Regions from separate parts of the Arthrobacter sp. AG1021 genome, predicted to be linked through region 2. Evidence: riboswitches for the same ligand, from Rfam matches in the RefSeq annotation. Region 2 holds a riboswitch; the other holds the start of a gene.
What was found. A riboswitch is a leader RNA that binds a small molecule or an ion and turns the genes downstream of it on or off. The one in region 2 is predicted to bind glycine.
Positions count from the first base shown of each region.

Region 1: linked by a shared signal. The riboswitch ahead of cycA (D-serine/D-alanine/glycine transporter) and the one ahead of gcvP (aminomethyl-transferring glycine dehydrogenase) in region 2 are both predicted to bind glycine.

Region 1 is NZ_RBLB01000009.1:292,156-302,427, forward strand. Features, by position in the region: gene DFO58_RS12540 (thiamine pyrophosphate-dependent enzyme) at 1-409, shown strand, start outside; gene DFO58_RS12545 (amidohydrolase) at 406-2,067, shown strand; gene DFO58_RS12550 (M20 family metallo-hydrolase) at 2,111-3,391, shown strand; gene DFO58_RS12555 (FUSC family protein) at 3,470-4,513, opposite strand; gene DFO58_RS12560 (MarR family transcriptional regulator) at 4,510-4,962, opposite strand; glycine riboswitch at 5,229-5,327, shown strand; gene cycA (D-serine/D-alanine/glycine transporter) at 5,650-7,143, shown strand; gene DFO58_RS12570 (GMC family oxidoreductase) at 7,232-8,761, opposite strand; gene DFO58_RS12575 (dihydrofolate reductase family protein) at 8,993-9,556, shown strand; gene DFO58_RS12580 (amino acid permease) at 9,652-10,272, opposite strand, start outside.
Region 2 is NZ_RBLB01000013.1:1,396-11,667, forward strand. Features, by position in the region: gene gcvT (glycine cleavage system aminomethyltransferase GcvT) at 1-320, opposite strand, end outside; gene gcvP (aminomethyl-transferring glycine dehydrogenase) at 331-3,177, opposite strand; glycine riboswitch at 3,343-3,440, opposite strand; gene DFO58_RS17405 (SGNH/GDSL hydrolase family protein) at 3,547-4,335, opposite strand; gene DFO58_RS17410 (serine hydrolase domain-containing protein) at 4,346-5,503, opposite strand; gene DFO58_RS17415 (APC family permease) at 5,767-7,209, shown strand; gene DFO58_RS17420 (RNase H family protein) at 7,297-8,187, opposite strand; gene DFO58_RS17425 (hypothetical protein) at 8,304-8,615, shown strand; gene DFO58_RS17430 (glutathione S-transferase C-terminal domain-containing protein) at 8,631-9,749, opposite strand; gene DFO58_RS17435 (NAD(P)H-dependent oxidoreductase) at 9,887-10,272, opposite strand, start outside.

The DNA of each region.
Region 1 (10,272 bases), on a different contig from region 2:
AGTACCGGCGGCGGTAGCCGCTAGCATCAGCAATCCAGGACGCCAGGTGGTGGCGATCTGCGGGGATGGAGATTTCTTCATGAATGCTCAGGAGCTTGCTGTCGCTTTTGCCCAAGGCGCTTCGCCAATAGTCATCGTTGTCGACAATGGGATCTACGGAACGATTGTGCAACATCAAAAACTTCACTACCCAGGCCGGCCGTCTGGAACAGACATGGTGAACCCGAACTTCGCACGGTGGATCGAGGCATTTTCCGGACATGGTGAGTACGTGGATCAAACAAAGGATTTCGCTCCAGCTTTGCGCCGCGCGTTGGCCCATGGTGGTCCTGCATTGTTGCACTTGAAAACTGATCCCGAAACTATGGGGCCAGGAACCGTTGCGCACAGCCAGGAGGTCTCGGCATGATGCTCGATCTTCTGGTGCGAGCCAAGACCATCCTAACCATGGATGAGGACCGTCCTACAGCACAATGCATGGGTATCTTCGCTGGACGCATTCTAGGATTCGACGAGCAGATTCAGGGCCTCTCAGCCACGCAAACCATTGATTTTGGTTCCGCCGTCATTACTCCAGGATTCATTGATGCCCATTGCCACACCGCATGGTGGGGCTTGGGGTTATCCGCCGTGGACCTGTCCGGAGCTCGTGGTTTGGAGGAGCTTTATGCCCTATTAGAAGCGCAGATGCACGAGTTAAAGGATCAGCCAGGTGTCTGGCTCAACGGCACTGGTTTCAATCAGAAAGACCATGACGGTCAGTTTCCCGACCTCCGCCGCTTAGACGAGATCACGGGCGACCGACCAATGTACTTGCGACATGTTTCCGGACATGCGTCTATAACCAATAGTGCCACTTTGAAACTCGCAGGTGCTTTTGAATCCGATTTCCAAAATCCTATCGGTGGTGCCATCGTCCGGGATGCCTCTGGACAGTTCACCGGTGTGGTGGAGGAATCAGCACAATCGTTGGTGCAGCGCTTGGTCCTGCCCTATTCGATCGAACAGCTGACGGCGGCTATTGATGAAGCAACCTCCCGATATGCGGCCTGCGGAATTACTTCATTTACCGAAGCGGGTGTTGGAGGAGGTTGGATTGGTCATTCTCCTATTGAGGTCACCGCGTATCAACAAGCACTAGCAGAAAAGCGTCTTCATGCCCGCGCACAGCTGATGCCCGCGCTGGATGCTCTGCGTGAGCAGGATTCTCATGTCTCGGACGCACATGGCACAGGGCGTGGACGAGGGCTGGACCTAGGCGTCTTAGCCGGATTCGGAAATGAATTCGTCTCCTTCGGTCCAGTGAAAGTATTCATGGATGGTTCTCTGCTTGGTGCTACGGCTGCGGTGACAGAGGACTACTGCGGGCATTCGCATAACACTGGATACCTGTTGAACACTCCCGAGGAATACCGAGAAAGCGTTTCCGCGGCGTACCGGGCCGGCTGGCCTGTAGCGCTTCATGCAATTGGCGATGCGGCCATCGATCTGGGCATAGAAATCATTGCGGAGCTACAGGAACGCTATGGCCTTAACGCATTGCCGAATCGCATCGAACATTTCGGCATTGCTAGGCCCGATCAAGTCTCTGCTGTAGCTAGCCACGGAATCGTAGTGACACCGCAGGCATCATTCATCGGGCCGCTGGGCGACCAGTTCGCAGCATTAGTCGGACCGGATCGCGAGAATTGGCTATATCGCGGCCAGTCGTTGTTGGACGCTGGTGTACTGGTTGCCGGCAGTTCAGACCTTCCTGTTGCAGATAACAACGTGCTTCGAGCAATTGATTCCGCAGTGACGCGGCGAACCGACAAGGGACTGGTCCTCGGAGGATCCGACGAATGTCTCTCGCCTCTGGAGGCCTTGCGCCTGTATACCGTCAATGCTGCAAAAGGTACTGGACAGTTCGAGGATCGAGGATCGCTTTCCCGAGGCAAGCTGGCCGACTTTGTCGTGCTCTCGGAATCGCCGCTGGAGGCTGACGAAATCGCAGCCATTGAGGTACTCGGGACTTACGTCGGAGGCCGATCAAGCTTCACCAAGTCAGAAATTCCCGCCCATGTGTAGACCCACAGGGTGCAGGTCAATAGATTAAAATTCAGGAGAGAAGATGAAAATCCATCACGAATCGTTCTTGGCAGACTTCGCTTCAATGAGCCGCAACGGTGCCACACCTGGTGGTGGCGTTGACCGACAGGCAGCTACGACGGCAGACGGACAAAATCGAAACTGGTTCCGTGGGCTAGTGGAGGGCCACGGGTTCTCCGTCCACTATGACAACGTGGGCAACCAGTTTTCCCTACTGGAACTATCTCCAGGAGCTCCATGGATCGCTGTGGGATCGCACCTTGATTCACAGCCATTGGCAGGGCGTTTCGACGGCGCGTATGGCGTTTTGGCAGGGGCCCACGCTGCATTACGCGTGCGTGAAACCATACAAGACAACGAATCAGCGAAATTCAATATTGTTGTCGTCAACTGGTTTAACGAAGAAGGCTGCCGTTTCAAGCCATCCATGATGGGTAGCGCAGTTTTTACGGGTAAGCTTCCAGCCCCGCAGGTTCTGGCAACAACTGATCCTCACGGTGTGAGTGTTCGCGAAGCTCTCGAATCAATTGGAACCATAGGTGATTTTGAGATCGAGGTGGCTGCATACGTAGAGATCCACATTGAGCAAGGACGCTCTATGGAAGACCAGGGGCTAGACATAGGGCTGGTCGAATCGACCTGGGGTGCAAACAAGTACGAATTCATAGTTCACGGGGAGCAAGCGCATACCGGAGCTACCATCATTGCAGACCGACAAGATGCCTTGCTTGGTGCCAGCGCGCTCGTCGTCGCTGCGCGAGAGGTCGCTTTGGAACATTCCACCGATGAACACATGGTAATCACCTCCTGCGGCGAATTCTCCGTGTACCCCAACTCGCCCGTGGTTGTAGCTAGTCGTGTAAATCTTCTGGTGGATCTTCGATCTACCGATGCTGACGTACTAGCCGCAGCGGATGCGGATCTGCGCTCCCGTGTGAAGCGAATCGAAAAGCTGGCAAATGTCAGCATCGAACGGGGTGCTGAGCATGTCTGGGCTGCAAAAGCCTACGATCAGGCGGGACTCAAGCTGGCTGCCGACGCAGCGCAATCCCTGGGCCTCCGGCATGGGGTAGTCCGGACACTGGCCGGACACGATTCAACGAATATGAAAGACATTGTCCCAACCATCATGTTGTTCGTCCCCAGCGTGGAGGGTATCAGCCACAATGAACGCGAGCTGACACACGACAAGGACATGCTAGCTGGACTAGATCTTCTCGCCGAAGTACTTCATCGCGTTGTACAAGGCCAATTCGTTCCAGCGGATGCGCTCCTTGTCTCTGCAACCGGGCAGTCTCAGTAGATCATGCTCGGCGACGAATATTGGCGCCCTTAAACTCGTTTTTGGGGCGCCAATTGGAATGGCTTCTCCCACGCGGTCTTAGTTCTGCTTTTGCTCGACGTGCTTCTGCTGACCCACGACGATGCCGATCGTCACGCTCAGCGCCGCACCGGTGGCCGCCCCGAGCACCGTCATGGTGACCCGGTCAACCAGCAGCACCATGGGATCCTCGGGGCTGGCGAGGTGTACCATGAGCAGCGCGACCATGGTCATGAAGACCATGCCCACCGCGTAATTGCGCAGGATGACGACCTCGATGCAGAACTGGCCGACCAGCGCCACCGCAAGCAGCACCCAGAGATTGGGTTCGAAGACGAACACCGCCCAGGTCAGCAGCACGCCGATACAGGTTCCGACGCAGCGTTGCAGGGCCCGGGCAACCCGGCTGTGGACGGTTGCCCCCATCACCCCGGAAATTGCGCCAAGGCTCGCCCAGTACCAGTGCTCTCCCCCAAGAAGATAGGCCACGACACCGGCCAGCAAGACGGCGATGCCCATGCGCACGGATTCATGGACCGATTTCTCGGTCGGCGCCCAGGTGAGTTCCGCCTTCAGCGCGGCCGCCAGTCGGCCGCGTCGGGCCGACAGCCCGAGCATGACCAGCAGGCTGAACAATGCGGTGCCCGCACCGACCAGCAGCACTCCGATGAAGCTTTCGCCGCTTGCCGGAACCGAGAGGCAGGCACCGCCGGCGAACACCGCGAAGATCGGTCCCGGCGGAAGCCAGCGCACCCCGCGCGACACCAGATTGGAGCCGAAGGCGATCACGGCCAAGACAAGTGCATCGACGATGAACGGCGTCTGGAGAAAGGAGAACAGCGTGCCCAGCAGCATGGATGCTACCTGCACCGCGCCGCAGCTGAGCTGCTGCCAGAAGCGGACCGCGTAGTTGTCGTAGCGGCCGAAGACTGCGCAGAAGGCGCCGAACCCTGCATACATCGCCCAATCCATCCGTCCCAGGCTGGCGAGGATGAGCAGCGGCACCGCCAGGCAGAACGTGGCCCGGGCCGCGGGCCGCAACGCCGGCATGCGCGGGGCGACGGCAACGCTGTGCTTCCAGATCTGTTGTGCGTGGGCAATCACGGGCGAGCTTCCTCCTCGCTGGCGACTACCAGCTGCAGCAGGCCGCGCAGCTGGTCGCGCTGGGCCGCATCCAGCACGCTGTAGATCTTCTCCTCGCCTTCGCGGGCCGCTTCGACGGCACGGTCCGCAAAACGACGCCCTTCAGCGGTCAGCTCGATGAGCCGGCGGCGGCGGTCCGCCGGGTCCACGGTGCGCTGCAGCGTACCGTGCGCTTCCAGCCGGTCGAGGTAGGCGACCATATGGCCGCGGTTGATATTGGCCCGGTCGGCCAGGTCGTTCTGGTACATCGCGCCGGACTCTTCCAGTGCGCTGATGATCGTGAAGTGGTGGCGCGTCAGCCCCTCGGCGTCCATGAGCGCACCGAGCGCCGTGGTACCCACGCGCCCAACCCGGGTCGCCAGATAACTCAAGGAGTTCCATTGGAATTGGGGCGGTTTCTGTTCATTCACCCACCGAGAATATCATTTCACAATGAAATGATTTCATAGCGGGACAGATTGCCGCCCCGAACGCGACCCAGGGGCGGGAACCTGGGGTCTCATATTAAGCGTTGCGCCGTTTCAAACTTTAAGCCACAAGACGAAATTGAAACGCACTTGTCAATAAGGATTTTCGAAAGGACCTTTTGAGGCTTTACGACGATTTTCCGGCAGATTCAATTTGCATCGCTTCACGTTTCCAAGGCATACTGTGATGGCAGTCACCAAACAGCCATTGATGCGTGGCGGGAGAGCCCCGTCCTGAACCAAGGGCGGGCGCCGTAGGAGCAATTCCTCCCCGGGAAACTCTCAGGCCCCCGTACCGCCACGAACAGGCACATCTGGAAAGTAGCGCGATGAAGGTCGCGCTCACCGAAGGAGCAGGCTTCGCCCAGTATTCGGCGCAAAGTGAAAACTCTCAGGTACGCAAACAGATTGGGGAGGAACATCAGAACAGTGCCGCACTCGCGGGCACGCCCATGATGCTCCCCCGTGGTCGCGGCAGGCACTTGCTTTGAGCGCTTGAGCCTTATGCGGCCGAAAACAGGAGAACACCACGATGCGCGTGTTCGAAGGTAGCGCTGTCCGCGGACAGGCCCACCGGCTTGTCCCGGATTGCGTCGGGTGCGGGATCCCCCACTCCCGGAAGGCGCCTGAATGAGCTCAACCAGCTCTGCCCCCAAGCTCGAACGCGGACTCTCCAATCGCCATATCCAGCTCATCGCAATCGGCGGCGCCATCGGCACCGGCCTGTTCATGGGCTCCGGCAAGACCATCGCCGTCGCCGGCCCCTCGGTCATCTTCGTGTACATGATCATCGGCTTCATGCTCTTCTTCGTCATGCGCGCCATGGGCGAGCTGCTGCTGAGCAACCTCAACTACAAGACCTTCGCCGACTTCGCCGGCGACCTGCTCGGCCCCTGGGCCGCCTTCTTCACAGGCTGGACCTACTGGTTCTGCTGGGTTGTCACCGGCATCGCGGATGTCGTGGCCATCGCGCACTACGTCGCCTTCTGGTGGGGCGACCTGCCCCTGTGGATCCCGGGCCTGGCCTGCATCGTCCTGCTGCTGGTGCTGAACCTGAGCACCGTGAAGGCCTTCGGCGAAACCGAATTCTGGTTCGCCCTGGTCAAGATCATCGCCATCGGTGCGCTGATCGTGGTGGGTCTGGCCATGGTCATCACTGGATTCCAGCACAACGGCATCAGCTCTTCCTTCTCCAACCTCTGGGCGCATGGAGGTATGTTCCCGAACGGCGCCATGGGCTTCGTGGCCGGCTTCCAGATCGCAGTGTTCGCCTTCGTGGGCATCGAACTGGTCGGCACCACCGCGGCCGAGACCAAGGACCCGGAGAAGACCCTGCCCAAGGCGATCAACTCGATCCCGCTGCGCATCCTGTTCTTCTACGTCGGCGCGCTGCTGGTGTTGATGATGGTCGAGCCGTGGACGCTGTTCTCCGCCGAGGAATCCCCGTTCGTCGGCATGTTTACCCTGGCCGGGCTGGCCGGCGCCGCGGGCATCATCAACTTCGTGGTGCTCACCTCCGCCACCTCCAGCGCCAACTCGGGCATCTACTCGACCTCGCGCATGCTGCGCGGCCTGGCATTGGAAGGCGACGCCCCGAAGAAGTTCGAGCGGCTCTCCTCCCGCAAGGTGCCGCGCAACGCGCTGATGTTCTCATGCATGTTCCTGCTGGCAGGCGTCGCGCTGCTCTACAGCGGCGACTCGGTGATGGCGGTGTTCACGCTGGTGACCACCATTTCAGCCCTCTGCTTCATGTTCGTCTGGTCGATCATCCTGCTCAGCTACCTGGCTTACCGGGCCCGCCGCCCGCAGCTGCATGACGCCAGCGCCTTCAAGATGCCCGGCGGACGGTTCATGCCGTACGTCGTGCTGGCATTCTTCGTCTTCATCCTGTGGGCGTTGACCACCCAGGCCGACACGCTGGTCGCGCTGATCGCCACCCCGCTCTGGTTCATCGGGCTGGGCATCGGCTACCTGGTGGTCCGCCGCGATCCGAAGCACGAGGCGCTGCGCCTGGCCCACGCCGGCAAGGTCGCCCACGAGCGCCGCGAGGCGGCCGCCTACCGCAGCACCGTGTCAGCCGGCGCAGCCCAGGCCGAGAAGGCCAAGGAAAGCATCGACAGCTAGCGCCTTTGGGCAACCATCGAGGGCCTCGCTACGTCACGGGATGACGGTGCGAGGCCCTTGGCGTCAGCACGGGAGAACAGGCTGGCGGCTACCGGCTCGCGGCCAGGTCTTCCAGCAGGAACTTCGCGCCGAGCTCGCCGATCAGCACCGCCGGGGCGTTGGTGTTGCCGGTGGTGATGCGCGGCATGATGGACGCGTCGATGACCCGCAGGCCCTTCAGCCCGTTGAGCTTCAGCCGCGGATCCACCACCGCCTGCGCGTCGACGCCCATGCGGCAGGTGCCCACCTGGTGGTGGTAGGTCACCACGTTGTTGCGGATGTAGTCCTCCAGCGCCGCGTCGTCCTGCACCTCGGCGCCCGGATAGACCTCCACCGCTCCCCAGTCCCCAGCCAGCGCCGGCTGCGCCATGATGTCGCGGCACTGCTTGATGGAGAACAGGAACGCGTCCATGTCCCGCCGGTCATCCAGCGCGTTGAGGTCGATGCGCACCGGGTCGTCCAGCGACGGCCCGGACAGCGTCAGCTCGCCGCGGCTGTGCGGGGCAATGATGCCCGAGTGCAGGGTGAATGCCGTGCCTTGAACCGGTTCCATGCCCGGCGAGTACATCGGTACGGAGAAGAAGATCGGCTGGGTGTCGGGCACGTCCAGGTCCTCCCTCGACTTGGCGAACAGGTGGGTCTGCGACACCGAGACGCCGGTGCGCGGCGCCGGGATGTCCTTGGCAGTGGTCTGCCCGATCACCGGGGCCAGCAGGTGGTCGTGCAGGTTCTTGCCGACCTGCGGGGCATCCAGCAGCGGACCGACGCCGGCGGCCTCCAACTCCGCCGAGGGGCCGATGCCAGAACGCAACAGGATCTTCGGGGAGCCCAGCGCGCCGGCGCTGAGCACCACCTCGTCCGCGCGCAGCTCGTGCAGCTGCCCGCCGCTGCGGTAGCGCACGCCCACCGCCGCGCCGTCCTCGACCAGCAGCGAGTGAACCTGTGCGCCGGTGATGATCCGCAGCTTGTCGCGCACCGGCTTCAGGTAGGCCTTCCAGGTGTTGATGCGTTCGCCGTCGACGATGTTCACCTGCTCCTGGGAGACGCCTTCCAGGGATTGGCCGTTGTAGTCCTGGTTGTGCTCGACGCCGGATTGCACTGCGGCCTCGATGATCGACTGGTGGATCTCGTCCAGCGGGTACTTGTCGACTACGGGCAGCAGGCCCGCGCCGCCGCGCAGCTCGCTGGCGCCTCCGGAGAAGTTCTCGATGTCCTTGTAAACCGGCAGGACGTTCTCCCAGGCCCAGTCGGGGCTGCTGACGCTGGCCCAGTGGTCGAAGTCCTGCGGGGCGCAGCGCACCCAGATGGTGGCGTTCAGCGCATGCGAGCCACCCATGACCTTGCCGCGCGGCAGGTGCATCGGCTTGCTGGCGGTGCCGTTCATGGGCGCGGTGTAGTAGTCCCAGTCGTCCTCGCTGTGCCACAGCTCCCCCATGCGCGAGAGGTCGTGGATGGCGGGGTTGGTGTCCTCGTTGCCTGCCTCGAACAAGGTGACGCTGGCTCCGGCGTCCACGAGCCGGCGCGCGACCACCGATCCGGCCGAACCTGCGCCTACGACAATGACGGTTTTGTTCTCCACAATTCCCCTTTTCTCCCGTGCAGGCCAGCGCCGATGTCGGCTCCAGGTGTTGGCCGTGTCACACATATCGAACCTAGTCTGCTACGGATTCGGGATTTAGGGATTGGCCTGCAGCGCACGCGGGTTGGCTTCCAGCGCAGGACGGGTCCCATGCTGGCAGTGCGTTGCAGGCCCTTTCCAGCGCGCCCAGCGGTGCGTACCGTGGAAGCAACTTCGAAAGAGGCGGCGGCAATGCGCAAGGTTACCTATTCAATGTCCATGTCCATGGACGGATTCATCACCGGTCCGGATGGCGGAATCGACTGGAGCGTTCCGGGTGACGACATCTACCAGGCCTCCATCGACGAGGCGAAGAATCTCGGTGTCCAGTTCATGGGGCGCAAGCTCTACGAGGTCATGCTGTACTGGGAGACCGCCGCGGACAACCCGGAAAGCACAAAGCTGGATCTGGACTGGATCGCACTGTGGAACCCTCTGCCCAAGGTCGTGTTCTCCCGCACGCTGAATGAAGTGCAGGGCAACGCCCGGCTGGCCACCAGGTCCCTGGGCGAGGAGATCCAGTCGCTGAAGGCGCAGGGAGGCGACACGGAGATCGCCATCGGCGGGGCGGACCTGGCCGCCCAAGCGGCGCGGCTGGGACTGATCGACGAATACCGGATCAACCTGTTCCCGATAGTGTTGGGCGGCGGGACCCCCTACTTCGCCCCGGGCCTCGCCCGCACCAATCTGGAACTGCTCTCCGCCCAGGAGCTCAGCGGCGGGGTCATGCGTCTGTGCTACGAGGTCAAGCGGTAGGAGCGGCGCACACCCGAGCGCCGGGAACTGCGCATGAAATACGTGCAGGGCGCGTCCGCGAACGGACGCGCCCTGCACGCAGTGCCGGACAAACGCTACTTCTTGCGTCGTGCCCTGACGACTTCGAGCACCTTTTCTTCGGCGTCGACACCAGCGGGGATGCCGCCGGGGACCTTGAAGAAGAACAGCGCGCCCATGGCCCACCAGATCGCGAAGATCAGCCACGGCTGCCAGGTCAGCTGCGCCGGCATGCCGGGCATGTAGAGGCTGAACAAGCCGAAGGTCAGCAGCACCGAGGCCCAGCCGATGACCTCGCCAAAGCGGCCTTCGCCGCCCACGCGCAGCGGGCGGTCCATCTGCGGTTCCCGGCGGCGCAGCAGCAGGAAGGTCACGGACACCAGGAAGTAGGCGATGATGATGCTCGGGGCGCCCGAGTCCACCAGCCAGCCCAGCATGCGTTCGCCGAAGAACGGGGCAACCAGCGAGATGCCGCCGATGAACAGCAGCGCATTGTGCGGGGTCTTGTACTTCGGGTGCAGTCGGGCGAACCAGTCGGGCAGCATGCCGGAGCGGGCCAGCGAGAACACCAGACGGGACGCGCCCAGCAGCAGGGAGTTCCAGGAGGTCAGGATGCCCGCGATGCCGCCGGCGATCAGGATCTTGGCCATCAAATCCGAGTTGAACAGCGCGCCGAAGGCGTCGGCGGTGGCGATGTT
Region 2 (10,272 bases):
ATGCGGTAGACGATCAGGTCGTCGATGATCTTGCCAGCTTCGTTCAGGATCAGCGAGTACTTGGCCTTGCCGACCTTCATCAGGGCGAAGTTGCCGGCCAGCGCGGTGTTCAGCGCGCTGGCTGCCTGCGGGCCGGAAACCCAGACCTCGCCCATGTGGGACAGGTCGAACAGGCCCGCGGTGGAGCGCACCGCCTTGTGCTCTGCCAGTTCCGAACCGTACTTCAGCGGCATGTCCCAGCCGCCGAAGTCGGTGAAGCTCGCGTCCAGGGCTTCGTGCTTGCCGTGCAGCGCGGTGTGCTTGGTGATGGTTTCAGTCATTGCGATGTTCCTAGTCTTCGAAGGCTTCTGGAGCAGGGCAGGAGCAGATGAGGTTGCGGTCGCCGCCGGCGCCGTCGATGCGGCCCACAGCAGGGAAGTACTTGTCCACCTTGAGGCTGGCGACCGGGAAGGCTGCCTGCTCGACGGTGTACTTGCGGTCCCAACCGCTGTTGACCACTGCCGCCACGGTGTGCGGGGCACGGCGCAGCGGGGATTCGGCCAGCTCGTAGACGCCGGCCAGCACTTCTTCCATTTCCTGGCGGATGGTGATCATGGCTTCGATGAAGCGCTCGATCTCTGCCAGGTCCTCCGACTCGGTCGGCTCCACCATCAGGGTGCCGGCGACCGGGAAAGCCAGGGTCGGTGCGTGGAAGCCGAAGTCGATCAGTCGCTTGGCCACGTCTTCTGCGGTGACGCCGGTCTTGGCGGTGACTTCGCGCAGGTCCAGGATGCACTCGTGCGCAACCAGTTCCTTGTTGCCGGTGAACAGGATCGGGAAGTGCTCATTCAGGCGCTTGGCGATGTAGTTCGCGTTCAAGATCGCGTGCTTGGTGGCGCTGGTCAGGCCCTCGCCGCCCATCATCGCGATGTAGGCCCAGGAGATCGGCAGCACGCCGGCCGAGCCGAAGGCGGTGGCGACCACTGGCACGCCGTCGCGCTCGGAGTAGGTGCCCGAGGCGTCGCCCGGCAGGAACGGCACCAGGTGCTCGCCCACGCCGATCGGGCCGACGCCCGGACCGCCGCCGCCGTGCGGGATGCAGAAGGTCTTGTGCAGGTTCAGGTGCGAGACGTCGCCGCCGAACTTGCCCGGCTGGGCGAGACCCACCAGGGCGTTCATGTTCGCGCCGTCGATGTAGACCTGTCCCCCGGCGTCGTGGATCTTGCCGCAGACCTCGCGCACGTCGGCGTCGTACACGCCGTGGGTGGACGGGTAGGTGATCATGATCGCGGCCAGCACGTCCTTGTTGGCCTCGATCTTGGCATCCAGGTCGCCGGCGTCGATGGTGCCGTCGGCTGCGGTCTTGACGACCACAACCTTCATGCCGGCCAGCACTGCCGAGGCGGCGTTGGTGCCGTGGGCCGAGGCGGGGATCAGGCAGACGTTGCGCTGCGACTCGCCGCGCGAAGCATGGTAGTCGGAGATCGCCAGCAGGCCTGCGTACTCGCCCTGGGACCCGGCGTTCGGCTGGATGGAGACGCCGGCGTAGCCGGTGATCGCGGTCAGGCGGCCTTCCAGGTCGGTGATCAGCTCGCGCCAGCCGGCGGTCTGCGCTGCCGGGGCGTACGGGTGGATGGAGGCGAACTCAGGCCAGGTGATGGATTCCATCTCGGCGGCCGAGTTCAGCTTCATGGTGCACGAGCCCAGCGGGATCATGGTGCGGTCCAGGGCCAGGTCGCGGTCCGAGAGGCGGCGCAGGTAGCGCATCATCTGGGTCTCGGAGGAGATGGTGTTGAAGATCGGGTGGGTCAGGTAGGCGCTGGTGCGCACCTGGCCCTCGGGGATCTCGAAGCCTTCCGGTGCTGACAGTTCCACGCCGAAGACGCCGGCCAGGGCCTTGACGGTGGCGGAGGTCGTGGTCTCGTCGGTGGAGATGCCGACCTGGGTGCCGGAGACCTTGCGCAGGTTGATGCCTGCATCGTTGGCCTTTGCAATGACTTCCTCGGCGTCTTTGACGGTCACGACCACGGTGTCGAAGAAGGCCTGCGATGCCAGTTCGAAGCCGCCGGCGACCAGGGAGCTGGCCAGCACGCGGGCGTGGTTGTGGGCGCGGGTGGCGATCTGCTTCAGGCCTGCAGGGCCGTGGTAGACGGCGTACATCGAGGCGCAGATGGCCAGCAGCGCCTGGGCGGTGCAGATGTTGGAGGTGGCCTTCTCGCGGCGGATGTGCTGCTCGCGGGTCTGCAGGGCCAGGCGATAGGCGTTGGTGCCGGCGTCGTCGGTGGAGACACCCACCAGGCGGCCCGGCATGGAACGCTCAAGTCCCTTGGCCACGGCCATGTAGGCGGCGTGCGGGCCGCCGAAGAACAGCGGCACGCCGAAGCGCTGGGTGCTGCCGACCGCGATGTCGGCTCCCTGCTCGCCCGGGGCGGCGATCATGGTCAGCGAGAGCAGGTCGGCGATCACGGTGACCATCGCGCCGGCGGCCTTGGCGGCGGCGATGACCTCGGCGTGGTCGGCGATCGAGCCGTCGTTGCCCGGCTGCTGCAGCACGATGCCGGAGATGTCGCCTTCCGGCAAGCCTGCGGACAGGTCGGCGACCTCGACCTCGAAGCCCAGCGCATCGGCACGGCCCTGCACGACCTTGATGGTCTGCGGGAAGATATTGGAGTCCAGCACGGTCTTGCCGTTGGACTTCTTCTTGTTGGCGCGGCGCATCATCAGCACGGCTTCGGCGGCGGCGGAGGATTCGTCCAGCAGCGAGGCGTTGGCGATCGGCATGCCGGTCAAGTCCATGACCATGGTCTGGAAGTTCAGCAGGGCTTCGAGGCGGCCCTGGGAGATCTCAGGCTGGTACGGGGTGTAGGCGGTGTACCAGGCCGGGTTCTCGACGATGTTGCGGCGGATGACTGCCGGGGTGATGGTGTCGTAGAAACCCTGGCCGATCATCTGGGTCTTCATGACGTTCTTGGACGCCAGCTCACGCAGGTGGGCCAGTGCCTCGGTCTCGGTCAGTGCATCCGGGATGTCCAGAGCGGCATCTTGGCGGATGTCGGCGGGAACTGCCGTGTCGATCAGCTCGTCCAGGCTGTTGTAGCCAAGGGTCTGGAGCATGGTCTCGACGTCGGACTGACGCGGGCCGATATGGCGGGACACGAATTCGCTGTTCGTGTTAGCAGAAGTCTGCGTGATGGTCATGGTGCAGGTGTCTCCATGGGGATCTGTCTTGGCGCATGCCAAAGGAAGGTCGCTGTCCCTCCCCATCCCTGTTGCACAACCTGAGAGTTTTACGCAGCCGGCCTACCAAACCGGTTGCTTGCACCTTCGGTGAACCGGAACAGGCCGGTTACTTTCCAGAGTTGCCTCTTGATGGCGGTACGGGTGCCTGAGAGTTTCCTGGGGAGGAATTGCTCCTACGGCGCCCGTCCATGGTGTGAACGGGACTCTCCCGCCATCCTTCTACGGCGTCGGTTGCGGGCCAATGATCCACAACACACCTCCCATGGTACCCGCCCCGGGGCCAACTGCAAACAATCTTTCGGCCCCGGAGCCCCTGCATGACGCGCGCTAGCTGCTTTCCGCGCCCAGCCGGATGTAGTCCGGGTATTTTGCGCTCAGGCTGTCCCCCGAGGAAGTGCCTGTCAGGCGGCGTTTGACCCATGGAGCCAGGTATTCCCGGGCCCAGCCGAGGTCCTGGCGCAGCTTCTGACCGGGGGCGTTCACCGCAGCCGCTGGCAGCACCGGAACTTCGATGTCGGAGGACCAATTGCCCTCGGTGACGCCATGGGTTCCGAGCACATCCAGCACCTTGGCGGCCATGAGCGTGTGGCCGGCGGTGCCCATGTGCAGGCGGTCCACGGCCCAGTAGCGCACGTCCGAGAATTCGCGCCAACGCCAGTAGTCGGCGACCAGCGTGTTGTAGCGGTCGGCGATCTCGCGCACCTTTTCGTTGTAGATCGCGGTGCGCGGGCGGGTCTTGGAGAACAGCGGCGAGTCGACGGTGTCGAAGCCGGTGAACAGCAGCACGGTGATCCCGGCATCGGCGAAGCGCTTGACCATGCTGTCGTAGCTGCGCATCAGCGCCTCGAGGTCGGCCTTGGGCCGCAGGATGTCGTTGCCGCCGGCGTAGAGGGAGACCACGTCGGGCTTCATGGACAGCGCCTGGTCCATCTGCTGGTTGATCACCTGCCCGATCTTCTTGCCGCGGATCGCGAGGTTCGCGTATTCCCAGTCGCCGCGGGCGCACAGCACCTCGGCCACCCGGTCCGCCCAGCCGCGCACCTGGTTGGGGCGCAGCGGATCGTCGTCGCCAACGCCTTCGGTGAAGGAGTCCCCCATTGCCAGAAACTTTGCCATGCTCTTCCTCCTAGCCCTTGGCCTGCATCATTTTGCCGATAACCACCTGGCGCGCCAGCTGGCTGAGCTGCACGCCCGTGGAAATGCTCTTCTCGCCCTCGTTGCGCGACGGAATGTAGGCGAAGCCGAGCTGGTAGGCCGGATCGGCGAAGGCCAGCGAGGAGTTCGCCCCGTCGTGGCCGTAGGCGAAGATCGAACCGTAGTCGTTGCGGGCGGTGGCTTTCATGAATCCCAGGGCAAAGGCCTGGAGCAGCCCGTTGGTGCGGTCGTGCCCGTAGACGAGCTCCGCGGATACCCGGGACCAGGTGTCCTCGCTCAGGAACCCCCGGGCGGCGCCAAGTGAGGGCACCGGGCCGAAGGAGGCCGCGTAGATGGCCGCCAGCGACTGGGCATCGGCAACGCCGCCCATGGAGGCCGGGCCGAGCCTACGGACCTGCCGGGAGTTGGCCAGCTCGTGCCAGTTGTAGACCGGACCGCTGTCCAGCGCGAACCCGGAGGCCGAGTTTACTGCCAGGCCTGCCGGGGAGAAGGGGTCGAAGAATGCCGGTTCGGCCGGGGCGGCGGGGAGCACGTCACGGTAGCGCGGTTCCAGCGAGTCGTCCTGCCCGATATACGCGTCCACACCCAGGGGCTTGCGGATGCGTTCCTCGAAGACCTCTTTCAGCTCTTTGCCGGTGACCCGGCGGACCAGTTCCTCCATGAGCACACCCATGGTGATGGCGTGGTAGCCCACGATGTTCTGGCCCAGCGGCCAGATGCTCGGCATGGTGGCGAGGATCTTGGCATATTCCGAGGAGTTCAGCAACACCTGACTGGGCACCCCGCCGGGGACGCCCAGCACTCCGGCCTGGTGGCTGAGCACTTCCCCGACGCTCAGTTTGCCCTTGCCGTGGGTGCCGAATTCGGGCCAGTAGTCGGTGATCGGGGCGACCGGATCGATCAGCCCGTCCTGGACCAGCAGGGCGATGACCAGTGCGCTGAGCCCTTTGGTGCAGGAGAACACGCAGGTGAGCGCATCCCCCGAAAGGTGCTCCCCCACGCTGTGGCTCAACACCAGGGCGCCGCGGTGGTACACGGCCAGCTGCGCCGAGTAGCCGTCCTCCACTGCGGCACGGTCCTGCAGCGCCTGCGCGAGCGGGGCAAAGTCGTCAGTTATGACCGATTCCATCTAAATCCTTCGAAAGCATGTCTCTTTGCAACTAACACTAGTAGCCGCAGCGGAAATTCGCGTTCTCCGGCGAAATCATGCCTGAACCATAAGTTCCTCAAAGAGCCATTCTCAATAAACGGAGGAATAACCTCCGAAAAAGGCCGGAACGACAAGCATTTATTGCTGTTAGCATAGTGATCGATTTCGCCCATTGAATAGACGACGACAAAATATGTCGCATTCTTCAGCTCGAATCGAAGATTGGAAAGGCTCATCCGCCTATGACTGCAACCCGAGAAGACTCAACTCCAGGCGGACAACCCGCCGAACTCAAGCGGGTCATCGGCCCCAAACTCCTGATGTTCCTCATCATCGGCGACATCATCGGCGCAGGCATCTTCGCGATCACCGGCAAGGTCGCCGGACAGGTCGGCGGCGCCGCCTGGCTGCCGTTCCTGATCGCCTTCGCCATTGCGACGCTGACCGCCTTCAGCTACATGGAGCTGGTCACCAAGTATCCCCACGCGGCGGGCGCTGCTTTGTATATCCACAAGGCTTTCGGCATCCATTTCGTCACCTTTCTGGTGGCCTTCACGGTGGCCTGCTCCGGCATCACCAGCGCCGCGACCTCGGCCACCCTGGTTGGGCAGAACCTGCTGATCGGCTTCGGCCAATTCATCGAGGGCGTGCCGACCACACCCGAAGCCGGTATGTTCGCCGCCATCGCGATCATCGTGATCCTGGCCCTGATCAACCTGCGCGGCGTCGGGGAATCGGTCAAGTTCAACATGGTGCTCACGGTGATCTCCCTGGGCATCATGGCAGTGATCATCTCCATCGGCATCGGCGCCATCGCCAGCGGCCACGGCGACATCAGCCGACTGGTGGTCTTCGAGGCCCCCGAGGACCGCAGCCTGTTCGCAGCGGTCACCATGGGCACCGCCATCGCGTTCTTCGCGATGGTCGGCTTCGAGGATTCGGTGAATCTGGTCGAGGAAACCAAGAACCCCAACAAGACCTTCCCGCGCATCATGCTCATCAGCCTGGGCATCTGCGCCGTGATCTACATGCTCGTCGCGGTCACCATCATCATGGTGATCCCCACCGGCGACCTGCTGAACCCGAAGAATCCTGACGCGGGCATCCTGCTCGATGTCGTGCGCATCGGCGCCCCGGGCCTGCCGGTGGACGCGATCTTCCCGTTCCTGACGGTCTTCGCCGTGGTCAACACCGCCTTGATGAACATGCTCATGGCCAGCCGCCTACTCTACGGCATGGCCCGCCAGGGTGTGCTGCCGCAGGTGCTGGGCAAGGTGCATTCCAAGCGTCGCACCCCGACGCTATCGATCATCTTCACCACGCTGCTGGCCATCGCGCTGGTGGTCTACGTGAACCTGGATACCGAAAGCGGGATCGTCGGCTCGCTCGGCGGCACCACCGCCCTGTTGCTGCTGGTGGTCTTCACGATGGTCAATATCGCACTGCTGGTGCTGCGCCGCGACAAGGCGCCGGAGGATTCCTTCCGCGCACCGACGATCATCCCGATCCTCGGCGCCGCCACCAGCGCTTTCCTGATCGGGCCATGGGCCCGCTCGCGCGCGGACTGGGTGCAGTATGAGATTGCGGGGCTGCTGCTGGCCCTTGGCGTCGCGCTCTGGGCGGTCAACTGGCTGGCCAACCGCATCAACTACAAAAAGGGCAACATCTCCTCGGGGCACTTCTAGCAATCCGCCCCGGCAAAACGGCAAAGGCACGAACCCTGCGGGGTTCGTGCCTTCGCCGTTTGGGGCGGGATGCCCATCGCCTTGCGGCTACTGCTGGACGGTTTCCTGGCGGAAGCGCAGCTTCCAGCCGCTCTCGGTGCGCTGCCACCATGAGGAGACCACGAGGATCGGCAAGCCCTCGACCTTCATGCGGTAGGCCAGCAGGGCCAGATCCCTGTCGACCTCGCGGGCGGTGAGCACCTGCACCTCGCCGGTGGCAGGCAGCTGCGCCCCGGCTTCGAGCTGGGTGCGCACCGTGGCGACATCCAGCAGCCCCCCGCCGCGAGTGACTTCCTGGTATCCCGGATGCAGGAAATCGCTCAGCTCGGCGAAGCTGGTGCGGATCTGCGGGTCGAGGAAGCCCAGTTCAAGTTCATAGATCGTGGCAGCCGTATCCTGGGCGGACTTGGGAGCGGTTGCTTCAGCGGGGGCGGCAGGGGCTGCGGTGGAAGCTGCCGCGGCAGATGCCGCTCCGGCGGTGTAACCGGGGCCCGGGTCCGGCGCAGTGCCTTGCTGGTGCGCGGTGGCGGCGGCACGGGCACGGTCGTCGGCAGCTTCGTTCAGGTCATGCCCGGCGTGGCCCTTGACCCATTCAAAGGTGTACTTGCGGTCCTTGATCGCCGCATCCAATTCCTTGAGGATCTCCTGGTTCAGCACCGGTTTGCCGTCGGCCTTTTTCCAGCCGCGCTTTTTCCATCCCGGCATCCACTTGCTGATGCAGTTGATGGCGTACTGGGAGTCGCACAGGATCTTCAGTTCCTGCTCCGGGTACTGGGCGGTGGCGCGGAAGAGTTCGAGGACCGCCTGCAGCTCGCCCATGTTGTTGGTTCCATGGTCCCAGCCGCCGGAGGCCCAGTTCGCCTCGTCGATGTACCAGGCCCAGCCTGCCGGGCCGGGGTTTCCTAGGGCTGATCCGTCTGCCGCTGCGGTGATCGTCATGGCTTTAATCCTGCCACCTGACCTCCCCCGCCGCCTAAAGAGACGTGCGAAGGCTCCGGAGTCCTTGCGCCGCGCCAACGCCGCGGCGCTGGCGATGGTCCGTAGGATGGTGAACTGTGAAAAAGATTCTGCCGCTCCTCGTTGTTGCGACCCTGGGCCTGGCCGCCTGCTCGGGTCCGTCGCCCGACGACCTGCGCCGCAGCGATCCCGAGGGCAGCACCGCGTGCATCCACTACGGCGGCAGCCTGACCGCCCCGGGCGATATCGGGCAGACGAATCGGCAAAAGGCCGCCGAGCATGGCTCGGCGGCCTCCACCGATTCGATCCGCAACGCGGTATCGACAGATGCATCAGGTCAGCCCGTGATCACCGACGACGAGGCGTTTGCCGCGGCGTGCGAGCAGCAGGGCTTCGACTTCAAGAGGTAGCCCGGCCGCTGCCGGCTATTTTCCTTCCAGCGGGTACAGCGGGTTGTGGCCTGCTGCGACGCGTTCCTCGGTGCGGACTTCGCCCGGAGCGGTGCCGCCCAGGAATGGGCCGTTGTCCGCCAGCTCGTCGCGGTTATGGGATTCGAGCCAGTTGGACAGGTCCGGGCCTTTGGGCACGATCTGCGTTGGATTGATGTCCTCGTGGACCTTGTAGTAGTGGTCCTTGATCTGCTCGAAGTCCACGGTGTCGCCGAAGCCCGGGGTCTGGAACAGGTCGCGGGCGTAGCCCCAGAGGTTCGGCATCTCGATCAGGTTGTTGCGGTTGGCCTTGAAGTGTCCGTGGTAGACCGGGTCGAAGCGGGTCAGCGTGGTGAACAGGCGCACGTCGGCTTCGGAGATGTAGTCGCCCATGAGGAAGCGGCGGGTGGCCAGGCGTTCTTCGAGGTAGTCGAGGGTGGTGAAGATCCGGTCGTAGGCGTCCTCATAGGCGGCCTGCGTACCGGCGAAGCCCGCACGGTAGACGCCGTTGTTGACCTCGGTGAAGATGCGCTTGATCAGCGGGAGCATCTCGTCGAGCTGGTCCTCCATGACCAGGTCCGGGGCTCCTTCGCGGTGGAACTGCTTCCACTGCGTGGAGAAGTCCCAGGTGATCTGCGGGTAGTCGTTGGTGACCACCGCGCCGCTGGGGATGTCCACGATGGCCGGGACGGTGATGCCACGGGGATAGTCGGCGAAGCGCTTGAAGTAGTTCTCCTGCAGGCGTTCGGTGCCCAGCACCGGGTCCTTGCCGCCCTCGTCCAGATCAAACCGCCAGCTGCGCACGTCGTGGGTCGGACCTGGCAGGCCCACCGAAATCGCATCCTCCAGGCCCAGCAGGCGGCGCACGATCAGCGTGCGGTTGGCCCACGGGCAGGCGCGGGCGGCCACCAAGCGGTAGCGCCCTGCTTCGACCTGCCAGAGCTGGGCGCCTTCGCCCAGGGCCGCATTCGGGTGCCCGATCTTGCTTACCGGCTCCCCGTGGGAGAACGCCTCTGGCCGCGGATCGGCAACGATGCGGTCCTGGATGTAGTTGGTATCGCGCGTGAATTCACTGCCCGTGACGTACGCGCCCTTGGTTGAATAGTCCTGCGACATGCTCGATCCTCCACAATCTTTGGCTTGGTTGCCCGCTCTGGGGCAAGTTCTCGGGTGATACGGCAAACGGCGGGAAGGCCTGGTACAAGCTTCCCGCCGTTTGCACTTGAACGCTAGGCCGTTCAGGCAGCGTGCAATTAGGCGCTGACGGATGCGGCGGCGCGCACCGAATTCATGGCTTCGGTCCAGGCCAGCAGCTGCTCGAACATCGGCTGCACCGAAGCGGCGCCCTCCGCGGTCGGCTTGAAGTTCGAGAAGTTCTCGAAGTCGGTGAACAGGGAGAACAGGCCGGTCTTCTGCACGTGGGCTACCTGCAGCTCGGAGAGGATGCCGCGCAGGTGCTCGATGGAGCGGGCGCCCAGGGCCGAACCGTAGCCCACCAGGCCGGCGGCCTTGTTGTTCAGCTCGACGTTGATGTAGCTCAGCGCGTTGGCCAGCGCCGGGGAGACCGAGTGGTTGTACTCCGGGGTGACGAAGATGTAGCCGTCGAACTCGTTCATCTTGGCGGCCCAGGCCTTGGCAT